3 regions of the Rhizobium sp. WYCCWR 11152 genome follow, and region 1 is predicted to be linked to each of the others. Evidence: predicted binding sites of a transcription regulator. Region 1 holds the regulator's gene; each other region holds the start of a gene.

Region 1 (6,593 bases):
CGGCCATGCCGTCCTCGATCGAGATGATCGGATACTTGGCGGCGAGCTCGGCCAGATATTCGGCCATGGCGCCCGATTCCAGCGTGCGGCCTTCACCTTCGAGAACGTATTTGCCGTCCTTGAAGAATTCGGTCGAGGCGCAGTCGAGGCCGAGGCACATGTCGTCGCCCGGCTTGTAGCCGGCTTTCTCGATCGACTTCATGATGAAGTCGAGGGCCTCGGGCGCGCTCTTCAGGCCCGGTGCGAAACCGCCTTCGTCGCCGACATTGGTGTTATGACCCTGCGCGGCAAGTTCCTTGCGCAGCGTATGGAAGACTTCCGAACCCATGCGCACGGCTTCGGCGATCGAATCGGCGCCGACCGGCAGAATCATGAATTCCTGGAAATCGATCGGGTTGTCGGCATGAGCACCACCATTGATGATGTTCATCATCGGCACCGGCAGAAGGCTGGCGGAAGCGCCGCCGACATAACGGTAGAGCGGCAGGCCGGACGCCTGGGCCGCAGCCTTGGCAACGGCGAGCGATACGCCGAGGATGGCGTTGGCACCGAGGCGCGACTTGTTCGGCGTGCCGTCCAGCTCGATCATGATGTTGTCGATCTGGATCTGGTTTTCGGCGTCGATGCCGCCGATCGCGTCGAAGATCTCGGTGTTGGCAGCTTCGACCGCCTTTTCGACACCCTTGCCGAGGTAGCGCTTGCCGCCGTCACGCAGTTCGACCGCTTCATGCGCGCCCGTCGAGGCGCCCGAGGGAACGGCCGCGCGGCCCATGCTGCCATCTTCGAGATAGACATCGACTTCGACGGTGGGATTGCCACGGCTATCGAGAATCTCGCGGGCGATGATATCGGTGATTGCAGTCATGGGTTCTTCCTGCTCGGTGGGTGATAAGTCGGTTCGAAACCTGTCTTAGTCGAAGGCGTGCAAATTACAATGCCGCAATTTCCAGCCTTCGGACCAGCCTTCCCGGCCTATAGTACGATCATGTCAGACTGTTGAACGTCAAGCTGAACCTTAGGCCTTGGCGACCGCATCGAAGGCAAGCAGCTTTTCGAGAAGCCGCGGCATGTCCTTGAGATAGACCATGTTCGGGCCGTCCGAAGGGGCATTGTCGGGGTCCTGATGGGTTTCGACGAAGACACCAGCAATACCGGCAGCCACTGCGGCGCGCGCCAGGGTTTCCACGAATTCCCGCTGACCGCCGGAGGATTCGCCCTGGCCGCCCGGCTGCGCCACGGAATGGGTCGCGTCGAAGATAACGGGCGCGCCCATCGCCGCCATGATCGGCAACGAACGCATGTCGGAAATCAGCGTATTGTAGCCGAAGGAGACGCCGCGCTCGCACAGCAGCACGTTCGGATTGCCGCTGGCATTGAGCTTCTTCAGGACGTTCTTCATATCCCAGGGGGCGAGGAACTGGCCCTTCTTGACATTGACGACGCGGCCGGTCTTGGCGGCGGCGATAAGAAGGTCGGTCTGGCGGCAAAGGAAGGCCGGGATCTGCAGGACATCGACGACCTTCGCCACCTCCCCGCATTGCTCGGCGGTATGAACGTCGGTCAGGACGGGAAAGCCGAATTCCTTCTTGAGGTCGGCAAAGACCTCCATGCCCTTTTCGATCCCGATGCCGCGTTCGGCCGAAAGCGAGGTCCGGTTCGCTTTGTCGAAGGAGCTCTTGTAGACGAGGCCGATACCGAGCTTTCCGCAAAGCTCTTTCAGCGTGCCGGCAACCATGAAGGCGTGGTCGCGGCTCTCCATCTGGCAGGGACCGGCAATCAGCGACAGGCGGCCGGTATTGGAAAAAGTGACCTGGCCTTGGCCTTCGCCGATCCTGACTTCGGAATTCGTATCAGTGCTCATCGTGTTTCCTCGAAGGCGAAGAGCGTGCCCTGCCCGGGCGCGGGCTTCACCAGAATGCGATTGTTCTTGCGCGTGTAGGTCACCCCGTTAGCAGCCAAATGCGCTTCTGTCACGGCAAGATCGGCGACAGTGAAGAGGATTGCCCGGCCGCGCAGGCCGCGATCGGCGGATGAGCCGGCGATGTCGAAATAGGCCTCCAGCCCTTCCGGCGTCATCAGGCTGATTTTCGCATTCGATGCTGCGATATTGACGCCGAACCCGGTCTTCTCGACTGCCGATTGCGCCACCGCAAGGCTGACGAAGGCAGCGAAGGCGGCCGGCTCCGGCGTGCAAAGCGCGATCTCGACTATGCCGGTGACACCATTGGCATGCGCCTCCAGCGCGGCGCGGTCGGCCGGCAGCGGATTGACGCGCTCGACGCTGAAAAGCAGGAGATCCGGCGCGCGCAGGTCGCCGGCAAAAGCCAGCTTGAAGCCGGCAATCGCCTCGGAACCGTCCGGCATCGTCATCGGCCGGGTGAACTCCAGCATCTCGCCGGCGCTCGATCCGTTGCCGACGAAATTCTGATGATCGATGCCGGCATCCTTGCTGCCGAAAGCCAGCCCCGAAAGCCCCTCCTCGCCGCAGCGGAAGCGGAAGGCCTGGTTGCGGGCGGTGAAGACATTGCCTTGCCGCGCTGATGCCTCGCTCTCCTCGACGCTCGCAATCCCGAGCGGCTCCAGATAAGTCTTGTCGGCAAAGAAGACGCAGGCATTCTCCGTTCCGAAGGGATGGCGCGCATCGGCGGCAACGGTGAAGCCGAGCTTGCCGAGCCTCTCGCGCGCCAGATCGATATTGACGACCGGCAGCACGACATGATCCAGCGGGTGCGGTTTGGCGGAGTGCTCGTTCATGATATCCCCTCTCCTAACACGGCAGAGATGTGTGAGAGTGCCGCCCAAGGCAAGACTTGTGTGCCAATCCGGCGAATGAAAATAATAATCTCAACGAGTTGGCGCCAAGTTTTACGGAAATTTAGCTACTTGCGGAACACATATGGAACATATAGTGTATGTTCTGGATTTGTTTCAATCACGAGGTCACAACGTCGATGCTCACGCGCAAACAACAGGAGCTTCTCCTTTTCATTCATGAGCGCATGAAGGAATCCGGCGTTCCGCCATCTTTCGACGAAATGAAGGATGCCCTGGATCTCGCTTCCAAGTCCGGGATTCACCGGCTGATTACGGCGCTGGAGGAGCGTGGCTTCATTCGCCGCCTACCGAACCGCGCCCGTGCGCTCGAGGTCATCAAGCTTCCGGAGGCCTACAGCCCCAGCATCCAGCCCCGGCGCGGCTTTTCGCCGAGCGTCATCGAGGGCAGCCTCGGCAAACCTCAGCCGGTCGCCGCCCCCGCTCCCGCAAAACCCGTCGCCGACAACGGCAACTCGGTCTCCGTGCCGGTCATGGGCCGAATCGCTGCCGGTGTGCCGATCTCGGCGATCCAGAACAACACCCACGACATCGTCGTTCCGGCCGACATGCTCGGTTCCGGTGAACATTATGCGCTGGAGGTCAAGGGCGATTCGATGATCGACGCCGGCATCTTCGACGGCGACACCGTGATCATCCGCAACGGCAGCACTGCAAGTCCTGGCGACATCGTCGTTGCTCTCGTCGACGACGAGGAAGCGACACTGAAGCGCTTCCGCCGCAAGGGCGCCTCGATCGCGCTGGAGGCCGCCAACCCGGCTTACGAGACCCGGATTTTCGGGCCGGACCGTGTCAAGGTTCAGGGTAAACTCGTCGGCCTCATTCGCCGCTATCACTGACATTGGCTAGGCTCGATTCGGTAAAGCTGTTGCTGCGCCAGTCATAGGCGCGATGGCGCATCCATGGCCGCGACAATGCATCGAATGCGGTTGCGACCTCCAGGCCGGCGTCCGTGAAGCGCAACTCGATGGATCCGGTCCTGCGCAGCGTCTCACCGGTGAAGAGCGTCGCACCCGAGCGGCAGCTGTTGAAGCGAAGGCGGACCGAGGTCACGACGATATCGGCCGCGTCGCATGCCGGACCGAGATAGGCGGCATTGTCGATGACAGCAACCACCTGACCATTGGCGAGCCTTGATGTGCACCAGGCCTTCTTGACGCAGGAAAAGCGGTTTGCGTCACCGCCCGCTGTGGCCGCCCGCATCGCGGTCCTTGCTTCGTTCTGCTGATCGCGGGAAAGCCTGACGCGGCGGTCTTCTCCTACCGGCGGGATAGCAGGACCATCCAGCATCTTCGGCGGATCATGCCTCGGCAGGACCAGCGCTCTCTGCCACTGGTCGAAGATGAAATCCGGCGGTCTTTCACGGTTGGACGCCATGGCCGCCGCCTCGACGATTGCGACGAGACTGCCATCCTCCGAAATCACCAAATCCGGCGGACGGGGACCCGGCAGAAGCAGCAGGATGAGCGTTGCGACCGCGATGATCGATGTGCCGACATGGCGCAACCGGGTGCGGAGCAGCGTCAGCAGCAGAAAGCCTGCCACGGCGACGGCGAAATACCAGGCGGGCAAGCGGCCGACGTCTATATTGCCATCCCAGCCGGACACCGTCTTTGCGACCGCGATCACCAGATCGAGGCCGAATCCCACCACCTTCCAAGGCAAAACGTCCAGGCCGAAAGGCATGAGCAGCATCGCCAGCAGGCCGGCCGGCATGATGATGAAGGAGATGATCGGCATTGTCGCGAGGTTTGCCGGCAGGCCGTAGGCGGTCAGGCGATGAAAATGCTCGATCGAAAACAGCGCGGTGGAAAAACCGCCGATCAGCGAGGTCAGGAAGATGCCGCCGAAGAAGCCCGCAACCGTAACGAATGGCCTGATGATCGGCAGCTTCAGGAAGGCGTTTTCGCGGACGCGCCGGTCCTTCCACAGCTGATAGCCCGAGACCAGCGCCAATGTCGCTGCAAAAGACATCTGGAAGCTCGGACCCAAAACCTCGGACGGCGAAATGACGATGATGACGAGCGCGGAGAGAGCGACATTGCGCAGGCTGATCGACGGCCGGTCGAAGAAGACGGCAACCAACATGATGGCCATCATGATGAAGGCGCGTTCGGCAGAGACCGCAAAGCCCGAAATCAGGAAATAGGCGGTGACAGCGATGAGCGCGCCGGCGGCAGCGATCTTCTTCGTCGGGTAGGCCTCAGCAATGCCGGGAAAGAGGCTGAGCAGCATCCGGAAGCCGACGAAGAAGATGCCGGCCGACAGCGCCATGTTGAGGCCGGAGATGGCGATGATATGAGCCAGACCGGACTGGCGCAGCGCCTCCGTCGTTTCATTCGAGATGGCACGCCGCTCGTCCGTCACCAGAGCAGCGGCGAAAGCGCCGGTGTCGCCGGGCAGGATCGACCTTATGCGGTCACCAATGCCGCTGCGCAGCCGGTAGAGCCCTTCGAGCAGCGTTTCAGCCGTCGATCTGGCAGCCTGGGGACCAGCCTGCGCATCGACCTTCGTCGGTGCACCGTAGAAGAAGCCGTTGGCGCCGATGCCATCGAAATAGGCACCGAAGGAGAAGTCGTTGAGTTCGGGAAGTGCCGGACCTGCCGGCGGCGTCAGCCGCGCCCTGCCGGTAATGATATCGCCGATCTCGAAGGCCGCGTCCGCGCCGCGGGCGATGGCGGTGATGCGTTCCGGCCGCCGCTTCAGCTCCGGTGCCTTAGTGCCGGTGACCGCAAGAATGTAGCGCCACCGCCCGCGACCATCGCCTTCGCGCCGCTCGACACGGCCGGTCACCGTGGTCGTCACTGATGAATCGAGGATCACGGTCGAAGCCCGCCGGCTCTCGAACTGCGCCGTGACCATGCCGCAGACCACGAGCGAGAGCGCCAGCAGCGTTGCCCGCACTGCCGCCCGGCTGCGGCTGGCGATGAGAACCGCCACTGTCACCGCCGACAGGCAGAGCAGTGATGCAACGAGGGGAAAATCCGATGCCGCGAGAAACCAGACGGCTGACCCAGCGCCGAGGAAGACCGGCGAAAACAGCAGCAGGCGGCCATGGTCCGCCTCTTCGCCCAGCATGCGCATGCCGGCACGCAGCACTTGCGAGGCTGCGGCCGGCAGCCGGTGGCGCAATGGTGTCGCCGACTGCGTCCGTGTCGGTCGCGTCACCACGACAGGTGGTGAAAAACTGGAGGAGTCGGCAAGGCCTTCGCCTGCTTCCGGCCGCAATTCGACTGTCGTCAACTCCTGCATGAACCGCCCAAGCCCGGCTGCGAAGGCGGCCAGAATGCAACCTCCAATCAAATCCGGCAAGAATAATCGATTGAAATATGAGGGAAAATCGCGAGCGCCAAAAGACCAGTCGAATCATCAGCTTCCGATATGCGTGCGGCTCATCGCTGCAGTGCCTAAAAGGTGATACCGCAATGCACAAAATGCCATCACGGTAACTTGGCATTAGCTTCGCGATCATATAGCTATCGGTGAGGACGCTTAACCCCTATGGCGCTTTTATGGCGCCACCGCCATTTCGGAGGATCAGCATGACGGATCAAAGCGCTACAATAAAAATCGGTGACAAGTCTGTCGACCTTGCTGTCAAAAGCGGCACGATCGGCCCGAGCGTCATCGATATCGGTGCCCTCTACAAGAACACGGCTTCCTTCACCTACGATCCGGGTTTTACATCGACCGCATCCTGTGAATCGAAAATCACCTACATCGACGGCGACGAAGGTGTCCTGCTGCATCGCGGCTATCCG
Region 2 (6,593 bases), on a different contig from region 1:
GGGCAGCGCAGCGCTTCCATCGCCATCTCGACCTGGCTTTCCAGATCCCAGAGGTTCTGGCTATCGATGACGTCCTGAAGCTTGGCGCCCTCTTCCGCCGTCTCGTCGGAATAGTTCATCATCAATTCATTATAGCGATCGAGGACAGCCGTCTTCGAGGCGACGCCTTCCATGACATTCTCGAACACCGTCTTGTTGGGATCGAGATGCGGCTCCTGCTCCAGATAGCCGACCGTCGCACCTTCGGCGAGCCAGGCTTCGCCGGTATACTCCTTGTCCTGACCTGCGATGATGCGCAGCACGGTGGATTTACCCGCGCCGTTCGGACCAAGGATACCGATCTTGGCATCCGGGTAGAACGAAAGGTGGATATTCTCCAGGATCTTCTTGTTGCCATAGGCCTTGTTGAGGCCGGACATATGATAGATGAACTGACGTGCCATGCTGCGCTGCTCCGGGCGGGAAACTTCGATTGTGCCGCTATGTAGGCGAAACAGCGCCTGCGGGCAACGCCAAACCCGGTTTACTCAGGATTTCCGGTCAAAAGCCCGCAGCATCGACGACGCCCTCGTCACAGCCGAACGATGTTTTTCCAGCACCCTGGATCAGATCGGCAAGCCCGGCACTTTTCGCCGATGCCGCCCCGGCGGCTTCCGAAAGCCCGATCGTCAGCTCGCTGATCATCCTGACATTGCCGGCCCGCCGGCAGCTCATCTTGACGCGGTCGCCGGCACCCGGGCCGAAGCTCTTGTCGAAAGCCGCCTTGATCGCGTCGGCCTTGACCGGCTTGCCGATATTGGCAGCGAAAAGATCGCGCACCGCCGACGCGTTGAGTGCGCCCACGAGATGCACACCGACACCGAAATAGTCGTCGGCGCTCATCTTCGTGCAGGTGCCATGCTTCACCCATTCATGCCGTTCCAGGCCGGATTGCGTGCCGGGCATCGCCTTTGCGAGCGCCGTCTTCGTCTCCGCCGCAAGCGTGACCTCCGGCAGCTTGTTCCAGTCGCCATCCTTGTCGGCGGCCTTCTGCTCGGCGCTTACGCCGCAATAATCCTGCCGCATTGGCCAAAGTCCGTGCAAGGAAAAGTTCGTCGCATCGGGACGCTCGCCGGTCTGGCTCGCACACTCGGCCTTCTTCTGGTTCGTCTGGCAAAAGGCCGGCTGCCAGCTCGCCGCCAGAATGAAGCGGGTGCGCCCGCCAGCCTCCTGCGCCACGGCGGCGCCGGCAATAACCATCGACACAGCGAACGACAAGGTACGCAACTGCATGCTGCTCATTTCAACCCCCAAAAAAAGAACAATACAGGAACAAATAAGCATCAAAATCAAAAGGCCGCAACCCTGAATCGCAACAAGGCCACAAATTGTTATCAGATAATCAAATACCCATGTTGCAATTACCCGGCGATCTGGTCTGTTGCCGCCGGGAGGATCACATGTTTTCTGAAACGCATAGGCTCGCCGTGCCAGGGGCGTCGCTGGCCTATCACCATGCCGAGGCCATCACCCCGGCACGCGGCATCCTGTTGATATCGCATGGCTTGGCCGAACATTCGAAACGATACCGCTCCTTTGCCGAGGCGATGGCGGCGCGCGGATATCATGTCTATGCCCATGATCATCGCGGCCACGGCGAGACGACGGCGCCCGACGCGCCGATCGGCCGCTTTGCCCGGCGCGGTGGGGTCGAAAGGGTGATCGGCGACGTCATCGCCATGCGCAGCCATGCGGCCTCCCGCCATCCCCGCCTGCCGGTGATCCTTTTCGGCCATTCGATGGGCGGCCTCATCGCCCTCAACGCTGCCGTCACGGCTCCGGCCGACTTCGACGCCGTCGCCGTCTGGAATTCGAATTTCGCCGTCGGCCTTGCCGGCCGCGCCGCCCAGGCGATCCTGCTTGCCGAGCGCATGCTGAAGGGCTCCGACGTGCCGAGCGGCATGTTGCCGAAGCTCACCTTCGGCGCCTGGGGCAAATCCATTCCCGGCCGCCGCACCGAGTTCGACTGGCTGTCGCGTCTTCCTGATGAAGTCGACAAATATGTTTCCGATCCGCTCTGCGGCTTCGACGCCTCGGTCTCTCTCTGGCTCGATCTCTTCGAGCTGACCTTCCGCGCGCCGCAGAAAATCCACCTCGACCGGCTGCCGCGGGACATGCCGATCCATCTGGTCGGCGGCGGAGAGGACCCGGCGACGGAGCGTGGAAAAGCCGTGCTCTGGCTGTCAAACCATTTGAAAGGCCAAAGCTTCTCCCGTATCAGCACTGAGATATATCAGGACATGCGGCACGAAACATTAAATGAGATCGGCGCGGAGGCGGCGATCGCAGCCTTCGCCGAGTGGTGCGACAGGGCCGTCGCAAGATCCTGAGCGACCAATATCCTGAGTGACCAATATCCTGAGTACAGGGATTTCATCATGAACAGCACCTCCGCCCGCCCCGTTTCGTCCGCCTCCGACGTGACGATGGGGCTTGTGCTGATGTTTATCTCGGTGATGTTCTCGCCGCTCATCGATATTTTCGCCAAGCTTGCCATCGTCACAGTCCCGTCCGCGGAGATCACCGCCGGCCGCTTCGCCGTACAGGCGCTCTGCATGTTGCCGATTGTGATATGGCGGCGCAGCTTCGCCGATTTTTCCTGGCGCCAAAATCTGTTCCACGCCATCCGCGGCGCGATCATCACTGTCTCGATGATCTCCTTCGTCACCACGCTGAAATACATGGCGGTCGCCGACGCGATTGCGATCTTCTTCGTCGAGCCGATCATGCTAACGATCCTCGGCGGTATCTTCTTGAAGGAGACAATCGGCTGGCGGCGCTATAGCGCCTGCGGCGTCGGCTTCTTCGGGGCGATGCTGATCATTCAGCCGAGTTTCGAAGAAGTCGGCTACATCGCGCTTCTGCCTGTCGTCAGCGCGCTCTGCATCGCCATCTTTGTGCTGATGACCCGCGTCCTCTCGCACAGGGAGGACCCTTGGGCCATGCAGTTCCAGATGAGCATCTGGGGCCTGCTCTTCTGCGCCATCCTGCTTTTCCTGGGCCAGGGAACCGGCTCCGATCTCTTCGATCCGGTCATGCCGGATGGCCGCGCCTGGTTCTATGTCGCCGGCGTTGGCGCCATGGCCGCGATATCGGGCATCCTCGGTGTCTATGCCTATCGCGCAGCACCAGCCTCGACGCTCGCACCGCTGCAATATTTCGAGATCGTCTCGGCGACGATCTTCGCCTGGCTGGTCTTTGGCGACTTCCCGGATGCGATCAAATGGCTCGGCATCATGATTATCATGGCGTCGGGCTTCTACATTGTCTGGCGCGAGCGCCGCTTTGCATCGAAACCGGTATCCGGTACATCAGAGGCGACGCTGGCGCCCTAGATCTGAGCCCAGATCTAAGAACGAGAGCCCGGAGGAACATGACGGAGACCGTGACGAAAAAACCGCCGCTTGCCGGCATCCGGGTGATCGAGCTTGCTCGCGTGCTCGCCGGCCCCTGGGCGGGACAGATGCTCGCCGATCTCGGCGCCGACGTCATCAAGGTCGAAAATCCCGACGGCGGCGACGATACGCGCCAATGGGGGCCACCCTTCGTCGAGGGCGCCGACGGCGAAAATCTCTCGGCCGCCTATTACCACGCCGCCAATCGCGGCAAGCGCTCCGTCACTGCCGACCTGAAGAGCGCCGAAGGCCAGGATCTCGTCCGCCGCCTCGTCTCCACCGCCGATGTGGTCATCGAGAATTTCAAAGTCGGCGGCCTCGTCAAATACGGGCTCGATTATGACAGCCTGCGCAAGGTGAACCCGAAGCTCGTGTATTGCTCGATCACCGGCTTCGGCCAGAACGGCCCTTATGCCAGCCTCGCCGGCTACGATTACATCGTCCAGGGCATGTCCGGCTTCATGTCGATTACCGGGGAGCCGGGTGGCCAGCCGATGAAGGCAGGTGTCGCCATCGCCGATATCTTCACCGGCATCTATGCCGTCTCGGCGATCGAAGCCGCCCTGATCCATGCCCTGAAGTCAGGCGAAGGCCAGTTGGTCGACATGGCCCTGCTCGACGTGCAATCGGCCGTGCTCGCCAATCAGAACATGAATTACCTGGTCTCCGGCGAGGCGCCGACCCGCCTCGGCAATGCCCATCCCAATATCTCGCCCTATGAGGTCGTGCCGACGGCGGATGGTTATCTCATTCTCGCGGTTGGAAACGACGGCCAGTTCCGCCGCCTCTGCACCATCCTCGGCCTGGAGGCCATCGCGAGCGACGAGCGTTTCGCCACCAACAAGGCACGCGTCGGCAATCGCGCCGAAGTGCGCCGCCTCATCTCCACCGAGACGCTGAAATGGCAAAAGGCGGATCTGTTGAAGGCCTGTGAAGAGAACGCGGTTCCATCAGGCGCGATCAATACGATCGAGGAAATGTTCGCCCATCCGCAGGTGCAGGCCCGCGGCCTGCGCATCGACCTTGCGGATGCCGCCGGTACCGTGATCCCCGGTGTCAGGACGCCTGTTGTGCTGTCGGAGACGCCGCTGCGTTATATAAGGCCGAGCCCGCGTCTCGGCGAACACCAGGCAGAAATTCTGGCGGAACTCGCCGAGCGCGAGAGGAAGGCATCGTCATGAAGAAGGCATTGTCATGAAGAAGACGGGCGGGGAACTGATCGTCGAGGCGCTGAAGGCGAACGGAGTCAAGCGTCTCTCCTGTGTGCCCGGCGAGAGCTTCCTCGCCGTGCTCGACGCGTTGCGCGACAGCGATATCGACGTCCTCGTCTGCCGCCAGGAGGGCGGAGCGGCGATGATGGCGGATTGCTGGGGCAGGCTGACCGGCGAACCCGGCATTTGCATGGTGACCCGTGGCCCCGGCGCCACCAACGCCTCCGCCGGCCTGCATATCGCCAAGCAGGACTCGATCCCAATGATCCTCTTCATCGGCCAGGTGCAGCGGGAAGCGAGAGAACGCGAGGCCTTCCAGGAGGTCGAGTTCCGCCGCGCCTTTACCGAATTCGCCAAATGGGTGGGCGAGATCGACGATGCCGCCCGCATTCCCGAGTTCGTCACCCGCGCCTTTGCGATCGCAACCTCCGGCCGTCCCGGCCCTGTGGTGCTGACCCTGCCGGAAGACATGCTGCGCGACGAAGTCGAGGCGCCCCGCGCCAAGCGCTATGTCGGCGTCGAAGCCCACCCCGGTCGCAGCCAGATCGACGATCTCTATCTGCGCCTGCTCAAGGCCGAGCGGCCGATGGTGATCCTCGGCGGCACGCGCTGGGATGCCGATGCCGTCGCCGATTTTGCAATTTTCGCCGAACGTTTCAAATTGCCGGTCGGCTGCTCGTTCCGCCGGCAGATGCTGTTCGATCATCTGCATCCCTGTTATGCCGGCGATGTCGGCATCGGGATCAATCCGGCGCTGGCAAAGGAGATCAAGGAGAGCGACCTGCTGATCCTGCTGGGCGCCCGCATGTCGGAAATGCCCTCCTCATCCTATACGCTGATCGATATCCCATACCCCCAGCAATCGCTGGTGCATATCTATCCCGATGCATCCGAACTCGGCCGTATCTATCGTCCTGATCTTGCGATCTGCGCCGCTGCTGCCAATTTCGTTGAAGCGCTCGCCGATCTGGAAGCGCCGGCCGAGCCGCACTGGGCGGAGCGCACGGAACGCATGCACCAGGCCTATCTCGCCTGGTCGAAGCCGCCTTCGACAGGTCCGGGCGCCGTCCATATGGGGCCGATCATGGAGTGGCTGGAGGCCAATACCGGGCCGGACGCGATCTTTACCAATGGCGCCGGCAACTACGCCACCTGGGTGCACCGCTTCCATCGTTTCCGCCGCTTCAACACCCAAGCCGCCCCCACCTCCGGCTCGATGGGTTACGGCCTGCCGGCCGCCGTCGCCGCCAAGCGGCTCTTTCCCGAGCGCGAGGTCATCTGCTTTGCCGGGGACGGCTGCTTCCTGATGCACGGACAGGAATTCGCCACCGCCATCCGCTACGGTCTGCCGATCATCGCAGTCGTCGTCAACAACGGCATCTACGGCACGATCCGCATGCATCAGGAGCGCGAGTATCCCGGCCGCGTCAGCAGCACCGATCTGACCAATCCCGACTTCGCAGCCCTTGCTCGCGCCTATGGCGGCCATGGCGAGACGGTGGAGACGACGGCGGATTTCGCCCCCGCCTTCGAGCGGGCACGCGCCAGCGGCAAGCCCGCAATCATCGAAATCAAACTCGATCCCGAAGCGATCACGCCGACGCGCACGCTCTCGGAAATCGCGCAAACAAAAAGCCGGTGAGCACGCGCAGTGCTCACCGGCTTCAGGTAATCGGAATGGCGCGATTTAGTCGAGTGCCGCCGTGATGATGAACTCGACCTTGTATTTCGGCGCAGCGAGCTTGGCTTCGCTGGTGGCACGGGCCGGCGGATTGGCCGGATCGATCCAGCCTTCCCAGACGGCGTTCATCTCGGCGAAATCGGCGATGTCGGAAAGGTAGATGATCGTCTGAAGGATCTTCGACTTGCTGCTGCCTGATGCAGCCAGCAGACGGTCGACTTCGGCAAGCGATGACTTGCACTGATCGGTGACGCTTTCGCCCTCGCC
Region 3 (6,593 bases), on a different contig from region 1:
AAATACTTCTCGAATTTTCCGGTCTCGCCATCCATTTCCTTGGCCTCGGGCAACGGGTCCTTCTTGACCGTGATATTCGGCCAGTTCGTGGCATATTCGGTATTGATCTTCAGCCATTTGTCGAGGCCCGGCTCGGTATCGGGCTTGATCGCCTCGGCGGGACATTCAGGTTCGCAGACGCCGCAATCGATGCACTCGTCGGGATGGATGACGAGGAAATTCTCGCCCTCATAAAAGCAGTCGACAGGGCAGACTTCCACGCAATCGGTGTATTTGCACTTGATGCAATTGTCGGTCACGACATAGGTCATGAAGAACTCCAGGATTTCCATGCGGATGGGGCCGGGCAACCTGGAACGTCGCGCCTATCCCCGTGCCGGAGGAAAAGCGTGAGCAGGCTTGGGAGGCAAGCACGCTTCCGGCAGGTTGTCAGTGACCTATCGGCTTTATCGCCGGATTTCAAGGATAAACGATCTGCAAAAGCCGCCGCCGCAGACAGAGTTTTCTAATCCTCGTCCGACATCAGCCTGTCGATTGCACGTCTTTCCTTTTTGGTCGGACGGCCGGTGCCGGTCGCCCGGATCGCCTGCTCGTAGGCCGTGAGACGTTTTGCCTCATCGGGCGGCGGGGATTGGTCGTCGTAGAGCAGGCGCGCCTCTTCGTAAGGCCCCCGCCGTTCGCCGGCAAGGCGCATGACGAGAACGACATCGCGCCGCTCCAGCGTTAGCTCGATACGGTCGCCCGGCTTGACCATCTGGCTTGGATGGCTGCAACGCTCGCCGTTGATGCGCACATGGCCCGATTGGATATGGCTCTGCGCCAGCGAGCGCGACTTCACCATGCGCGCGAAGAACAGCCACTTGTCGATGCGCTGGCGCGAACCGCTTGTCGGCTGTGTCTCCCCGCTCATGATTACTTCTTCATCTGCTCCTTGAGAGCTGCGAGCTTGGCGAAAGGCGAATCCGGATCGATCGGCTTCTCCTTGCGCGGCGGCTTGGCCTCGAAGCGCAACGGCTGCGAGCCGCCACGATTGTTGTTGCGGTCGTTGCGATCGTTACGCTCGCCGCGATCCTTGCGATCGCCACGGTCCTGCCGGTCACCGCGCGGCTGGTCGCCCCGTGGTTGGTTATTGCGGTCGCCTCTTGCCTGCTGCGGCCGGCCACCATCGCGACCGCCGCCTTCCTTGCCACGGTTCTGGCGATTGTTGTCGCGGCCGTCGCCATTGCGATTGCCCTCGCCGCCTTCACCGCCGCCCGGCCGGCGATTGCGGTCGCCGCGCTCCTGGTTCTGACCGCGCTGCTCGCCCTGGCCGCCACGGCGTTCGCCATGCCCGCCGCGCGCCTGGCGCTGATTGTCGTTGCGACCGCCAAGACGCCACAGAAGAACCGGCTTCGGTTCCGTCGGCTCGCCGGCTTCCCCAGGAGCAGATCCTGCTTCCTCGGAAGCCGATACCGCTTCCGCAGGAGCGGAGGTTTCCCCGGCAGCAGAGGTTTCCGCGGGAGCGGGTGCCTCGATCGCTTCGGCCGGAGCGGGAGTTTCGACCGCTTCCGTCACCGGCGCGTCGGCGACCGCCGAAGCCGCCTCGGTTGCGGATGGCTCGGCAGCAGTCTCTTCCGCAGCGCCATCGGCATCGTCGTGATCGGCCTTCTCGGCTGTCTCTTCCGCAGGCGTTTGTGCGCTGGCGGCAGGCACCGAGGCCACGTCCTGCGCTGCAAGATGTAGTGATGCCTCTTCCGCCTTCACGGCATCGGCGCGATAGCCGAGACCCTTGAGGATTTCTTCCATGTCCTCAAGCGTCGCACCGAGGATCGACAGCATCGCCGTCGTCGTCGTGAAGCGGCGGCCATCATAGGCGCCCTCCGGACGGTTGTTTTGGCCGGGCTTCCATTGCAGCAGCGGACGGATGATATCGGCCAGCCGTTCCAGGATGTCGATGCGTACGGCTCGCTTGCCGAGGAAACGGAAGCCGGCGAGCTTGTAGAACATCCGCTCGAAGGTCGGATCCGTGACGACGGAGGTGCGGCCGGCGGCCAGCACCGGAATGAGATCACCGTAGCCGGGCTTGTCGAGACCGTCGTTCTTCAGCGCCCAGAGCAGCGTGATGAGCTCGGCCGGCGCCGGCTTCAGAAGTGCGGGAACGAAGATATGATAGGCGCCGAAACGCACGCCGTAGCGGCGCATGGAGGCACGGGCCTCCTGGTCCAGCGACTTCACCTCTTCGGTCACGTCGCGGCGGAAGAGCACCCCGAGATTCTCGACGAGCTGGAAGGCAAGCCCTTTGGCAAGGCCCTGCAGATCCTCGGCGCGCGACAGATCATCGAGCGGCTTCAGCACCGTGCTGATATGATGATTGACGAAGCGCTCGATGCGGGCGGCGACGTGATCGCGGGCATTGCCCGTCAGTTGTTCGTCGGCCAGCAGGATCACGCGCGGACGCATGATGTGATCGCTGCCCGAAAGCCGCGCCACCGGGTCGCCCAGCCAACGGATCAACCCATCCGAACCGATCACCAGATCGCTGTTGCCGGCGGCATGCATCCGGGCCGCGCGGGCTTCGAACTCGAGCCCGAGCGCCTTCTGCGACGCAGCCTGAACCGCCTTGGCATCCGGTCCGTCCGTTCCCGCCACCGGCGTGAAACGGAACCCGCTCAATTGCCCTACATGATGTCCTTCAACGAAGACATCGCCATTCACACTGATTTCAGCTTCCAGCATCGCATTCTCTCTCAGGCGCTTCATGAGCACAGATGTCCTGCGATCAACAAAGCGTTTCGTCAACCTTTCATGTAACGCGTCGGACAATCGATCTTCGATTTCCCGCGTCTTTTCCTGCCAGTGTGTCGGATCGGCAAGCCAACCGGGCCGATTCGAAACGTAGGTCCAGGTCCTTATCTGCGCGATTCGCGCCGAAAGCGTGTCAATTTCCCCATCTGTTCGATCGGAGCGATGAACCTGCTCCGCAAGAAACTGCTCATTCACCGTGCCATAGCGGACAAGATCGGAAAAGAGGGTCGAGATAAGATCGGCATGTTGTGCTGGGGTGATACGCCGATAATCGGGAAGCGCGCAAGCCTCCCAGAGTTTTTCGACGCGCGCCGGCCTGTCGGCAAGATCGATGACCTCGGGATAGCGCGAAAGCTGTTCCAGCGCCTGCTGGTCGACCGCAGGCAACGCCCGCGTCAGCCCCGGCACGCGCGGTCCCACCTCAAGGCTGGCGCGCAGCGATGCGATTGAGGAGAAGTCCATCTCCGTCGTCCGCCACTGCAAAACCTTGACGTTGTCGAATTCGTGCCCCTCGATGCGCTGCACCAGTTCGTCGTCGAAGGGCGAGACTTGCCCGGTGACGCCGAAGGTACCGTCCCGCACATGCCGTCCGGCGCGCCCGGCGACCTGGCCGAGTTCGCCCGGATTGAGATTGCGGAACTGGTAACCGTCGAATTTCCGGTCCTGGGCAAAGGCGACGTGATCGACATCGAGGTTGAGGCCCATGCCGATCGCATCGGTCGCCACCAGATATTCGACGTCGCCCGCCTGATAGAGCGCCACCTGCGCATTGCGGGTGCGTGGGCTGAGCGCGCCGAGCACGACCGCCGCGCCACCGCGCTGCCGGCGAATAAGCTCGGCGATGGCGTAGACCTCGTCGGCAGAGAAGGCGACGATGGCCGAGCGCTGCGGCAGTCGGGTGATCTTCTTCTGCCCGGCATAGAAAAGATGCGAAAGCCGCGGCCGCTCGACGATAGTGATGCCGGGCAGGAGCTGCTGCAGGATCGGCCGCATCGTTGCCGCGCCGAGCAGCAGCGTTTCCTCGCGGCCGCGAAGATGCAGGATGCGGTCGGTGAAGATATGGCCGCGTTCGAGATCGCCGGCGAGCTGCACCTCGTCGATCGCGACGAAGGCGGCCTTGGTCTCGCGCGGCATCGCTTCGACAGTGCAGACGGAAAAACGCGCATTGGGCGGCGAAATCTTTTCCTCGCCGGTGACCAGCGCCACATTCTGCGCGCCGACCTTCTCTACCACCCGCGTATAGACCTCGCGCGCCAGAAGCCGAAGTGGCAGGCCGATCACGCCCGTCCCGTGCGCAACCATGCGCTCGATGGCATAATGGGTCTTGCCGGTATTGGTCGGCCCGAGCACCGCGGTCACACCGCGCCCGCTCAGAATCATCGGCTGCGAAATCAGAGTCATGAGTCCATGCAAATGAGGCGGGTGGCCCCAGGAAAATCTCGGCTCCTCGATGGAAGCTGGACAACACATGGACAGCTGCCGTCGCAAACGCAAGGGCAGATTTCAAAATGCATCGGGGATTACGACCTTTGCGAGTCCCGTGGAACGCCCGAATTTCCGATTCGGAACAGCGCAAGAACGAATCAGCGACGAATCGATGACTCCCGCTGATTCAGCTTTTGTTCACGGCTAAGTATTGATTTTGAATCACTTTTTCCCACTAGATGCTGAATCGCGAGACTCTCACCTGTTCATATTTTCGCTATCGCGACTCCGCAATTCCCGCCCGATCTTGGATAGGCGAAAATCCGCCCGAAATTAACCTCTCGACCAAAGCCGGAACGAATCGGAGACGAATCGCTGACTCCGCCGTTTTCGCCTTTCGTTCACGCCCACATCTTGTGGCGCTATCAGGTCCAGGTCCTAGATGCGCATGGGCGGCAGATCCTTCGCCCCGCCCTCGTCGAATCGGCATTAATCTTTCGGAAACCGGATTCAGACGGCGTTAAGTCGCAGCGTTAACTCAGGGGCGGCCACCTCGCCGATCAAAAACGGAACGAATCGCTGACGAATCGGCGACATCGCGATTTTCCCGCTTTGTTCACCGCAACATATTGTATTTAAATGTCTTTTTAACCATAGCGGCAATTTTCGGAAATGACGGAAATTAAACCGTGAATCAGGCTTCGTCACATTTCCAGAGCTTAACCGGGAACAAAAATCGCCAATACGTGTTTCCAGTCCATCCAAATTGCGGATGAAATGAAGGAAACACACCATGCTTGGCACGATACTACTTGTTATCCTCATTCTGCTCTTGATTGGAGCCTTGCCGAATTGGGGTTATAGCCGTGGCTGGGGCTATGGACCTTCTGGCGGTTTGGGGCTAGTTCTCGTGATTATCATTATCCTTGTACTAATGGGCCGCGTCTAAAGGCCAACTAACCTGGGGAGTTACGACATGATGAAGAAGATTGTTCTTATTGGTGCGCTCGTGGGCGCACTCGCATCTTGCACAGCGACCGAGCAAGGCACGGCGATCGGCGCCGGCACTGGCGCTGTTATCGGCGGTGTCGTCACCAACAGCTGGGGTGGTGCCGCCGTCGGCGCCGTTGCCGGCGGTCTGACTGGCGCTCTGATCGGCCAGTCGGTCGAACGCCGCGGCTACTGCGTCTATCGCGACCGCTACGGTCGCCGCTATGAGGCTCGTTGCCGCTGATCGGCACAAGCATATCGGACTCCCAACGGGCGCTTCGGCGCCCGTTTTCTTTGCCGGTCGTATCCGTCAACGAGACGTTGACAATCGGTTGCGAAAGTCAAATCTAGCGCCGCCCAACGGGCAGGCACATATTTCCTTCAGAGCATGATGTCGAAAAGTGTGAGCGGTTTTCGGACGACATCATGCTCTCACTGTAAATGTAGAACAGGATGATTTTAGGCCGACCCGGCCTAAGATCATCCTGTTTTGGAGCGCAACGGACAGGCAGAGCCGCCCGGCGCACCGGAAAGGAAACGCTTCCATGATTCAGATTTTGCTGAATTCCCTCGTCGCCGTTCTCATCGCGTCGGCTTTCCTGACAACCGCAATATCAGCCCTCAGCGCCAATGATCTTTCGCTGCGCAAAGTGCCGGCCAGAGTTCGGCCACAGCGACGTCCGAACACAGACCGCCGCTCTTGATCTTCTCGAAACAGCGCGACTGCTCCGGCCACAAAATCGCAACCGGCATCACGAGACGCCCATAAACAGCGATGGCGCGATCCTGCCGGACGCGCCATCGCTTTGAATCTAATTCCTAATGTCGACGTGAAGACAGAAAGCCTAGGCGAAGAACTGTCCGCCATTGGCCGTCAGCGTCGAACCGGTGATGAAGCCGGCATCGTCGGAGACGAGGAAGGTGACGCAGCGCGCGATCTCTTCCGGTTCGCCGAGCCGGCCGACGGGGATCTGCGGAATGATACGTTCGTTCAGCACCTTCTCCGGCACGGCAAGCACCATTTCCGTTCCGATGTAACCGGGGCAAATGGCGTTGACGGTGATGTTCTTGTTCGCCCCCTCCTGAGCCAGCGCCTTGGTAAAACCGAGATCGCCCGCCTTGGCCGCCGAATAATTCACTTGGCCCATCTGGCCCTTTTGGCCGTTGATCGACGAGATATTGACGATACGGCCGAAGCTGCGGTCACGCATGCCGGTCCAGACCTGATGCGTCATGTTGAACAGGCCGGTGAGGTTGGTATTGATCACCTCGTGCCATTGCTGCTGCGTCATCTTGTGGAACATCGCGTCGCGGGTGATGCCAGCATTGTTGACGAGGATTTCGACCGGGCCGATCTCGCTTTCGACCCTGGCAATTCCCTCGCCGCAGGCGAG

What was found. The regulator LexA, encoded in region 1, represses DNA repair genes until DNA is damaged. The targets are predictions, from matches to a motif close to TGTTCNNNNTGTGTTCNG.
Region 2: the regulator LexA is predicted to act here: its motif matches at 1,297-1,314, upstream of G9X67_RS07060 (ribonuclease).
Region 3: the regulator LexA is predicted to act here: its motif matches at 4,348-4,365, upstream of G9X67_RS28990 (helicase-related protein).

Annotation. Positions count from the first base shown of each region.
Region 1 is NZ_JABFCP010000008.1:736,176-742,768, forward strand. It holds gene eno (phosphopyruvate hydratase) at 1-865, opposite strand, end outside; gene kdsA (3-deoxy-8-phosphooctulonate synthase) at 1,016-1,861, opposite strand; gene G9X67_RS13415 (VOC family protein) at 1,858-2,754, opposite strand; gene lexA (transcriptional repressor LexA) at 2,952-3,671, shown strand; gene G9X67_RS13425 (ComEC/Rec2 family competence protein) at 3,652-6,084, opposite strand; gene gltA (citrate synthase) at 6,375-6,593, shown strand, end outside.
Region 2 is NZ_JABFCP010000006.1:226,396-232,988, forward strand. It holds gene ettA (energy-dependent translational throttle protein EttA) at 1-443, opposite strand, end outside; gene G9X67_RS07060 (ribonuclease) at 541-1,281, opposite strand; gene G9X67_RS07065 (alpha/beta hydrolase) at 1,440-2,369, shown strand; gene G9X67_RS07070 (DMT family transporter) at 2,418-3,374, shown strand; gene G9X67_RS07075 (CaiB/BaiF CoA-transferase family protein) at 3,413-4,615, shown strand; gene G9X67_RS07080 (thiamine pyrophosphate-binding protein) at 4,629-6,287, shown strand; gene G9X67_RS07085 (RidA family protein) at 6,333-6,593, opposite strand, start outside.
Region 3 is NZ_JABFCP010000020.1:321,520-328,112, forward strand. It holds gene fdxA (ferredoxin FdxA) at 1-311, opposite strand, end outside; gene G9X67_RS28985 (RNA-binding S4 domain-containing protein) at 506-910, opposite strand; gene G9X67_RS28990 (helicase-related protein) at 913-4,185, opposite strand; gene G9X67_RS28995 (DUF3309 family protein) at 5,003-5,158, shown strand; gene G9X67_RS29000 (YMGG-like glycine zipper-containing protein) at 5,186-5,443, shown strand; gene G9X67_RS29005 (beta-ketoacyl-ACP reductase) at 6,045-6,593, opposite strand, start outside.